DNA from 2 places in the Paenibacillus lutimineralis genome. Region 2 is predicted to be linked to the other one. Evidence: riboswitches for the same ligand, from Rfam matches in the RefSeq annotation. Region 2 holds a riboswitch; the other holds the start of a gene.
What was found. Region 2 has a riboswitch for S-adenosylmethionine ahead of metA (homoserine O-acetyltransferase MetA). Riboswitches for the same ligand answer to the same signal wherever they lie in the genome.

Region 1: linked by a shared signal. The riboswitch ahead of EI981_RS23825 (methionine ABC transporter ATP-binding protein) and the one ahead of metA (homoserine O-acetyltransferase MetA) in region 2 are both predicted to bind S-adenosylmethionine.

What each region holds. Positions count from the first base shown of each region.
Region 1 covers NZ_CP034346.1:5,381,265-5,386,202, forward strand. The annotation lists gene gnpA (1,3-beta-galactosyl-N-acetylhexosamine phosphorylase) at 1-529, shown strand, start outside; gene EI981_RS23815 (MetQ/NlpA family ABC transporter substrate-binding protein) at 860-1,717, opposite strand; gene EI981_RS23820 (methionine ABC transporter permease) at 1,783-2,451, opposite strand; gene EI981_RS23825 (methionine ABC transporter ATP-binding protein) at 2,451-3,464, opposite strand; SAM riboswitch class I at 3,604-3,755, opposite strand; gene EI981_RS23830 (Cthe_2314 family HEPN domain-containing protein) at 3,872-4,588, opposite strand; partial or broken gene EI981_RS23835 (UbiD family decarboxylase) at 4,744-4,938, opposite strand, start outside.
Region 2 covers NZ_CP034346.1:4,691,699-4,696,636, reverse strand. The annotation lists gene EI981_RS20960 (HRDC domain-containing protein) at 1-848, shown strand, start outside; gene corA (magnesium/cobalt transporter CorA) at 945-1,880, opposite strand; SAM riboswitch class I at 2,467-2,588, shown strand; gene metA (homoserine O-acetyltransferase MetA) at 2,939-3,874, shown strand; gene EI981_RS20945 (PLP-dependent transferase) at 3,959-4,938, shown strand, end outside.

The sequences.
Region 1 (4,938 bases), 690 kb from region 2:
CCAGGCCAATGGGCGCTACTTCCAGCTGACCAATATTCTTGGTGTAGAGCAGGAACGAGGCTTCACACTGGGCTATGATAAATATAATTGGACCGAGCATGATCATTTCATTACCACCGATTGCAAAATCGATGACCAAGGACATAAGCTGATCGATTTTGGCGAGGGCAAGAAAAATGTGTTCGCCCTTGAAGGAACGACCGTACTGCGCCATATTGACAAAGAAGTGCAGCTTGCCATAAATGAGTTTGGCCGGGGACGTGGAGTATACATCAGCGGCCTTCCTTACAGCTTCGAGAACAGCCGGCTGCTGTATCGCGCCATTCTGTGGAGCGCCCATGGCGAGGATGAGCTGCATTGCTGGTTCAGCGATAACTACAATGTCGAAGTTCATGCTTATGTGAAGAACGGCAAATACTGCGTAGTTAATAACACCTATGAGCCGCAGCAGACCACCGTCTATCGTGGAGATGGTTCCAGCTTCGAGCTCCAGCTGGATGCGAACGAGATTAAGTGGTACGAGATTTAATAAATAGCCGTACAAATAGAAAGAAACCAATCCATGCGGACTTTGATTGTCCGCGAAGGATTGGTTTCTTTTTCATAAACTCCCTAAACTGAAAATAAGTGCTTATATACAACTAATTCAGCTATTATGAGAAAAATTTTGCATATAACTGCTTTTATACACTTATTTGATTGATATTTCTTAATATCGAAACCTAAATAAGAAAATAGCTGCGTATACGCAGCTATTTTCTGAATACAAGAGAATTTCTGTTCAATAAGTGTATTTCTGCAATTATCTTTTTCGATTTAGCGGCTACTGAAGCGCTTATTGACATGTACTAGTTTCTTATTAAAATACAGGTACGAGTGCACCTTTATACGTATCCTCGATAAATTTCTTAGTATCATCGGAAGTCAGCGCCTTGGCCAGCTTCTGGATTGCATCGGAATCCTTATTGTCTGGACGGGAAACGAGAATGTTCGTATAAGGAGAATCTTTGTCCTCGATGAACAGAGCGTCAGTCATTGGATTTAGATCAGCCTTAAGCGCATAGTTCGTATTGATCAGAGCCAGGTCAACCTCATCCAATTGACGTGGCAGCATTGCTGCATCCACCTCTTTGAACTTCAGGTTCTTCGGATTTTCTGTAATATCTTTGGAAGTAGCTGTAACTCCAGCATCCGGGTTCAGCTTGACCAGACCTTGCTTCTCGAGCAAGAGCAGCGCGCGTCCGCCGTTTGTTGCATCATTAGGAATTGCAATCGTAGCACCGTCTGCAATTTCATCCTTGGACTTAATTTTCTTCGAATATGCACCAAATGGTTCAACATGCACACCTACGACAGATACCAGGTCGAAGTTGTTCTGTTTGTTCTGTTCGTCAAGATAAGGCTGATGTTGGAAGTAGTTCGCATCCAACTGCTTCTCGAATACTTGCACGTTCGGCTGTACATAGTCAGAGAATTCCTTGACTTCAAGCTCAATGCCTTCTTCCTTCAGCGCTGGAGCAATATGCTTAAGAATGTCCGCATGAGGCGAAGTCGCCCCAACAACCAGCTTCACAGGCTTATCAGTCTGCGTATTCTCGCTTCCGGCAGCACTGCTATTGCCCGCCGTATTATTCGCTCCCTTGTCTCCGTTGCTTCCGCAAGCAGATACCACCAACACCAACACAAGCGTTAACAGGGTAAGACTCCACTTCTTCATACAGTATGACCTCCTAATAATTAAATTTGAATAAGGACAGGACAGCTTATATATTTTGTAATTCCTTATTTCCTCGTAAAATAAATGACCAGCCGGTCGCCCAGCATTTGCAGCACCTGTACCAAAATAACCATGAAAATAACCGAAACAATCATAACTTCCTTCTCATAACGGTAGTAACCATACCTGATAGCCAGATCCCCCAGGCCACCACCGCCAATCATTCCTGACATCGCGGTATAAGAGACGAGGGTGACTATCGTGATCGTGATCCCTGCGAGCAGCCCAGGCAATGATTCCGGCAACAGCACCTTGCGGATAACCTGGAACGGGGTCGCCCCCATCGCCTGCGAAGCTTCGATCACACCGCGATCCACTTCGCGCAGTGCCGTCTCAACGAGACGAGCGAAGAACGGAGCAGCAGCGATCACGAGCGGAGGAATCGTCCCTTGCACACCGGAGGAGACTCCGACAATGGCACGGGTTAGCGGGATTAGAGCAACGATCAGAATGATGAACGGTACCGAACGGATAATGTTAACGATAAATGACATGACTCTGTATACCCATTGCAATACCGTGGAATTGGAACGCGAGGAAACATATAACAGTACCCCCAGCGGTAAGCCAATAACTAGCGTAAACAAGGTTGAATATAGCATCATCTGCAGCGTATCCACCGAAGCCGTTCCCATCTCCGACCAATCAATCTTCGAGAAATCAAGACCCCACATCACTCCATCACCTCCACATCAAGCTCGCGCTCTCTTAACAGTGCTATTGTACGGTTAACATCATCATTGCTGCCTTCGAAGGATACTGTCAGTTTCCCGTATGGCGTATCCTTGATCGTCGATATCGTGCCCTGCAAGATAGCGAAGTTAACGCCAGTCTCGCGCACCACTTGTGACATAATCGACTCATAGGTCTTCGTACCGAGGAAAGTGATCCTTGCCAGCTTAGATCCGCTTGTTAGCGAGGCCGCCGCCAGCTTGAAGCCTTCCTCTCCTTGGGCATCGCGATCAATGAATTCCTTCGTCACAGGATGCTTCGGCTTCAGAAATACTTCTGCAACCGGCCCCTCTTCGACGATGCCGCCCGCATGAATAACAGCAACACGGTCGCAGATGCTCTGGATGACATGCATCTCATGGGTAATTAGCATAATCGTTAAGCCAAATTTCTTGTTAATGTCCAGTAGCAGCTTGAGAATAGAATCCGTTGTCTGCGGGTCAAGTGCGGATGTCGCCTCATCGCAGAGCAGTACATCTGGATCACTGGCTAGCGCCCGGGCAATGCCGACACGCTGCTTCTGACCACCCGACAACTGAGATGGATACTTATTACGATGTTCCTGAAGACCGACCAGCTCAAGCAGCTCACTGACCTTCTTCTCAATTTCTTGCTTCGGTGTATGAATCAGTGTCAGCGGAAATGCAATATTATCGAATACCGTTGCCGAAGAGAGCAAGTTAAAATGTTGGAAAATCATGCCAATCTTTCGCCGCTTCTCCTGCAAATCCCGCTTGTTAAGCCTTGTTAGCTCCACACCGCCGACCCAAATTTCGCCTTCCGTCGGACGCTCCAGCAGATTGATACAGCGGATTAGCGTACTCTTTCCTGCGCCGGAATGACCGATCACACCAAATATTTCACCTTTACCAACGGATAGATTAAGCCCGGATAAGGCAGTTGTTTTCTTCTTTTTGTCGCCATATGTCTTCGTTAGCTGCTTGAGTTCAATCATAGCGAATTGCCCCCCACTACAATGGTGGACTGCGGATTGACCGCTCTTCTCACCACTGTTAATCATGAATCTTCCAGAAAATATAAGAAAAGAGCCCCTACACAGATTCAAAGGGCTCTCTTTACGTAAAGACAATGCCTTCTCATCTGTCAAAGCCCTGTCCGCTGTAAGCAAACAGACTTTGAAGGAATTAGCACCATGACATTTATCGATTCTGGTATCGTACCAAACATCGGATAAATCGGTTGCCGGGCTTCATCGGGCCTTTCCCTCCACCACTCTAGATAAGAAATATTTATGAAATTATTAATTTAAGTTTCTGAAACTATTCTGAGTATAGTAACATTCTCACAGTTTGTCAAAGGAAATTTGACACAGTTCACATTTTCCGCGTCACACCACGTATTTTATCTCCCAGCCAGCTGCTTCCATCTTTGATTTGTGTAGACAAATACCGCCTCAAGCGTCTCACACACCATTTGATAGCCTTGCTCCAGATCGCGGATATGCAGGTCCAAATTCTCCAGCTCGATTTTACCGAACAAGGCTTGGTGCCGTTGCCATAGATCGTCACGCAATTCTGAATTCATGTAATGGATCTCCGTGTTGCGACGACGTCTAAGTTCAGATAGCGCTTCGCGATATTGATTTTTGATGATGTTTAGGTCTTTACCCAATTCAGCATGCTTCGGAATGAGCTGAAGCTGACGCAGCACCGTGAAGAACGAGAAATGAGGCTTAATCTTAGCCATCTTCATATCGAACAACTCGTTAAGCACAGTTCCCAACTTGTCTAGAACTGCAAATACACGTATAAATCCGTCTTTGTAGAAAAATACGTATCGTGCATAATCCTCTCGCTCAGCAGGTTCCATGTCTTCTACCGAATCATGCGTAACCTTCTTACGGAACAGACTTGAGGCGAACAAGCACTCCTCCAGTTCATTGAGCGATGAGATCAATCCCAGAATCCAAATCTCAAGCTTACGATAATCATGCGTCGGATCATGTTTAAGCTCGATTTCATGACGCAGTATACGAATGGTCTCCTTCATCGCCTTATGCGCCTTGTCCAGTCTCTCCTCCGGTTGTCTGGGTGGCTCCCCAAGTAAGCTACGCAGCATGTTCATTCCTCGCTTCCTGCTAGAAGTTGTTCAAAAAGTCCGCACCCTAGCATCATCCGACTGAAGCGTTTTGAAAAACGCACATCGGAAGCAAAAGCGGTGCTGAAAATCGGTCTTTTTGAACACACTGTTAGCGACAAAGTTCTATTCCCCAATTATACAAAATAGCTTTTCCAGCGCTCGTCCACTAATTTTACAATATCCTCCGGAGGGAACAATTCATCCGGATATCCGGGCTTTATACGAGCATCAATCACGATCGGCAGACTATAGACAAGATGGTGCTGACGCACCTCACTTGCCGTATAAATATCGCTCGCTGGATTGAAACGGGTAAATACGGTCCAGAG
Region 2 (4,938 bases):
CATCGTGGTCGGAAATGCTGCTCGTATATCGTCATCGTCTGGCTGCCAAGCTGAGTGAAGGCTTCAGGCCGATTATCGATGGCATATGGGATGAGCGGGATATTGCGCAGGGTCGGGGAATGGTCGCACAGAGGCTGATCTGTTACAGTGAACTGCATCCTAATGAGGAATTTTATGCTGAACTGGCCTCTTGGCGTAGAAGGAAGGCATCCATGGAACGCAAAGCCCCTTACTTGATTGCTAGCAATCGTCTGCTTAAGCTGATTAGTGTGTTTTGTCCGCATAGCAAGGAAGAATTATTGCAGCTTCCTGGTGTTGGCGAGAATAAGGCGAATGAATATGGAGCCGAGCTAGTAGAGCTGTCGAAGGTTCGTGAACAACCTCGAGCGTTCCCACTCGATTGGGTGGAGGAGAGGATTGATGATGAAGTCTTCCGATCCTGGGTATACAAGCAGAAGGAGGCTAAATACCGTGCTGAGATGGAGAAGTTCAGCCTGCGTCGCAAAGTGCTGGAATGCTTGGCAGAAGGACAGAATATCAGCGATATCTGTCTTCATAGCGGACTCGAACGCAGGGAGGCGTTAGAACTGCTTGAGAGTCTGGAGAAGGACGGCTATCAGATGGATGATCTGATCAAGCTAGAGCTTCAGAGTATGCCTGAGCAAGAGCAAGTGGCAGTATGGCAAGCGTTCGAAGAGCTAGGTGATAATCTCCTTAAGCCGGTGTTATTGCGTGTGTTTGGAGCAGAGGCTACAGAGGACAGTCAAGTGGATCTGCTATATGAGCGTCTAAGACTGATTCGTCTCTCTTTCAGACGCAATGCGGGTTCGGTTCGGAAAGCGGTATAGAGGTAGTTGGACTCGTAATTATAGATTGCCCTGCAAGAAAAAGCGAGGAATATCCATCAAGGGAAGACCCGATGGTGAATATTCCTCGCTATCTGTTCAAATCCAGTCCCGCTTGCGGAAGAGATAGAACATCCCTGCCCCAAGTATGGCCATAATGCCAAGGACAACATAGTAGCTGTATCTCCAATGCAGCTCAGGCATATTGTCGAAGTTCATTCCGTAAATACCCGTTATTAGGGTTAGAGGGATGAAGATCGTCGTAATTGCCGTAAACACGCGCATGATTTCGTTCGCCCGGTTAGCGATCGAAGCCTGATAGGCTTCTCTTAAGTTTCCGACCAGTTCGCGAAACGTATCAAAGTTTTCGGCGATTTTTACCGCGTTCTCATAGATATCGCTAAAGTATTTTTGCAATTGATCATCGATCAGGCGCAAATCTTTTTTATTTAAAATGTTAATAACTTCTTTTTGCGGGCCAAGGACTTTCTTCAGCCATAGTATTTCGCTTCGTAGACCGATAATTTCATTCAGGTGCGAGCGCTTCGTATGCATCAGTATATCTTCTTCCAAATTCTCAATCTTCACTTCAATCCGGTCGCCAACGGTAAAGTAGTTGTCAACGACAAGGTCGATCAGCAGATAGAGGAACCAGTCTGGCGAACTAACCTCCTGCTCCCAAAGAAGCGGCTTGACTGCGCGAAGTTCATTGATTTTCTGCTTGGTAACTGTAATGATATAATGCCGTCCAAGAAAAACGTTCAGTGCACGCAGGAAAATTTCCTCATCATCGTAACGGATACTGTTCACAACGATGAAATAGTGATTCTCATAGGTTTCAATCTTTGGCCGCTGTTCTTCTTCAGACAGGCAGTCTTCCACTGCCAGATCATGCAATGAGAATAGAGGCTGAAGCAGAGCGAGATCCTCGGCATCTGCATCAATCCAATAGAACCCTTCCTCCGGAGGGGTTGTCGTAATTTCCACGTCCTCTATTGGTGTGAATACACCTTCCTTGACATGACGAATTTTCATATTAAGTTCACTCCCTTTTCCTGGCTATTACGTCAGGTATGCTCTCTTTAAGGTTCGAGCACAGGAAAAGACAGCGTCAGTTGAGGCAGACATGCGAAAGAGGCGCCACTACATATAGCTCCGTGACAAGAAAGTGCCCGCGCTAAATCCACAGGTCGCCTGCTGACCGTTTTTCCTATGCGGTTGTATCCTATAACTCTGCGGACTCGGGTCGCCTTCCATCTCGGATTTTTCACCTCTTTGTTCCTGAATTTTAAAACACTTGTCTAGTATAACGCTGTGCCATCAAATGTTTCAAGAGGTTGTTCAAAAAGTCCGCCTTTGATAAGAAAACCTCAAACGAGGCTATTCAAGGATGAGCGACCGCGATTTAAAGGTTGGTTTTCTTGTGATATAGAATTTCACATTCAACCTTTCGGTGCTGAAAACTGGCCTTCTGGAACTTTTTTAAGGAAAAATGTTCATTTCGAGCTGGGGTTAGAGGCTAATAAACCAAAAGAAATGAAAGTCTTGTGAAAATGCAGAAATGATGTATAATGAGATCAGTAAATTCAAATTTAAAACAATTGAATACAAAATACATTTTTTCTTATCAAGAGTAGGTGGAGGGACTAGCCCGATGATACCCGGCAACCGGCGAATTTTGCACGGTGCTAATTCTTGCAGGATCAGATGCCCTGTCGGCGTATGATCTCTGAGAGATGAGAGAGGTATATTCAGTCAGATATCAATGGCCTTTCTCGATTTATACGAGTGAGGCCATTTGTTGTATCTCCAGCTATTAAATGAGTGTTCAAAAAATCCGGTTTTCAGCACCGAGAAGGTTGGGTGAAGCTAGGGTCTGAGGCGCGGAGCGTACGTATTTTGTACGTGAGCACCTGAGATGTTTCCGGAGGAAACATGACTTCGTAAGCATTCGCTTAGACCCGGCTGAATTCAAGATTCGATGCAGAGTTACTTCTTGATCCACTTCGTGATCAAAAGCGGATTTTCGAACTTCCTCTTTGAGATGACAGATGATTTGTATTCAAATCCATGAAATGAGGAGTGGGAACATTATGCCAATCAAGATCCCGGATTATTTGCCGGCCAAGGAAGTACTGAATCAAGAGAACATTTTTGTGATGGATGAAAGTCGGGCATATCGTCAGGATATTCGGCCACTCCGCATTGCGATACTAAATCTTATGCCAACAAAAGAAACAACGGAGACACAAATACTACGCTTGCTCGGAAATACACCGTTGCAGGTCGATATCGTGCTCTTGCATCCAAGCTCCCATACGTCGAAGAATACATCGGCGGAGCATCTGGAAATGTTCTATAAAACTTTTGATGAAATCAGGCATCGCCGCTTTGACGGTCTGATTATTACAGGTGCTCCGGTCGAACAGCTCGAATTCGAAGAAGTGAACTACTGGAAGGAATTGCAGGAGATATTCGATTGGAGCAAGACCCACGTTACTTCGACCCTGCATATATGTTGGGCTTCACAAGCCGGTTTGTATCATCATTATGGCGTACGAAAAATTCCTCTGGACCAGAAATGCTTCGGCGTATTCCCTCATACGGTGAATAAGCCTCATGTGAAGCTGCTGCGCGGTTTCGATGAAGTGTTCCAGGTGCCACATTCTCGTCATACGGACGTATTACGAGCAGATATTGAAGCTAAAGATGAATTGGAAGTTCTTGCGGAATCCGAGGAGGCAGGTATTTATCTCGTAGCCACCAAGGATGGCAAGCAGATCTTCGTAACTGGTCATTCCGAATATGACCCGAGCTCTTTGAAATGGGAATATGATCGTGATGTAGCCAAGGGACTCGTGGTCGATCTACCGCTTCACTATTATCCAAATGACGATCCTTCCAAAACGCCGGTGTCTACCTGGAGATCGCATGCCAACTTATTATTCTCCAATTGGCTCAATTACTATGTGTATCAAGAGACACCTTATAACATTGATGAGGCGAAAGATTTCGTATATGAGATTTAAGTCCGTGTTTAAAAAGTCAGATTACTCCGTGATCAAAGGGAGACTTTTAAACAATCTATATAAATGATGAGAGGAAAGATTGGCATGGATAAGAAGTGGCATATTGAGAGTAAGCTGGCACAAATCGGCTCAGTGGAGGAACCGGTGACGGGAGCGGTCAATTATCCAATATATCAAGCAACGGCGTTCCGCCATCCGCGTCTCGGACAGAGCACGGGATTCGATTATGCTCGTACGAAGAGCCCGACTCGAGCGGTGCTTGAACAAGCGGCGGCCGAATTGGAATGCGGAGATGCCGGGTTTGCCTGTAGCTCCGGTATGGCGGCACTGCAGACGGTGTTTATGATGTTCGCCCAAGGCGATCACTTGATCGTATCGCTTGATTTGTACGGAGGTACATATCGGCTGCTTGAACGGATATTGGCGAAATTCGGAGTAACGGCCTCCTATGTGGACACGAATGATCTAGATAAGTTGGAGAGCGTACGTCAGCCGAATACAAAGGCTCTATTCATCGAGACGCCGACGAATCCATTGATGATGGTTACCGATATCGGTAAGGTAAGCAGTTGGGCAAAGCAGCATCAATTGCTGACTATCGTCGACAATACGTTGCTTACGCCTTATTTCCAGAGGCCGCTTGAGCTTGGTGCAGACATTGTAGTTCATAGCGCGACGAAATACTTGGGCGGACATAATGATGTTTTGGCCGGAATTATTGTGACCAAAGGAGAGAAACTGTCTGCCGAGATGTTCTTCCTGCACAATTCCTTGGGCGCTGTGCTTAGCCCGTCTGATAGCTATCAGCTCATGAGAGGTATGAAGACACTGGCACTGCGGATGGATCGTCACCAGAGCAATGCACTGGCGATCGCTAAATATTTGCAGAACCATCCACAGGTGGCGGAAGTATTCTACCCAGCTCTACCAGACCATCCAGGCTATGAAATTCAAAATCAGCAGAGCAGCGGCAATACGGGCATCTTCTCCTTCAAAGTGACGGACGCTCGCTATGTTGAGCCAGTGCTGCGACATCTTAAATTGATTACCTTCGCGGAGAGTCT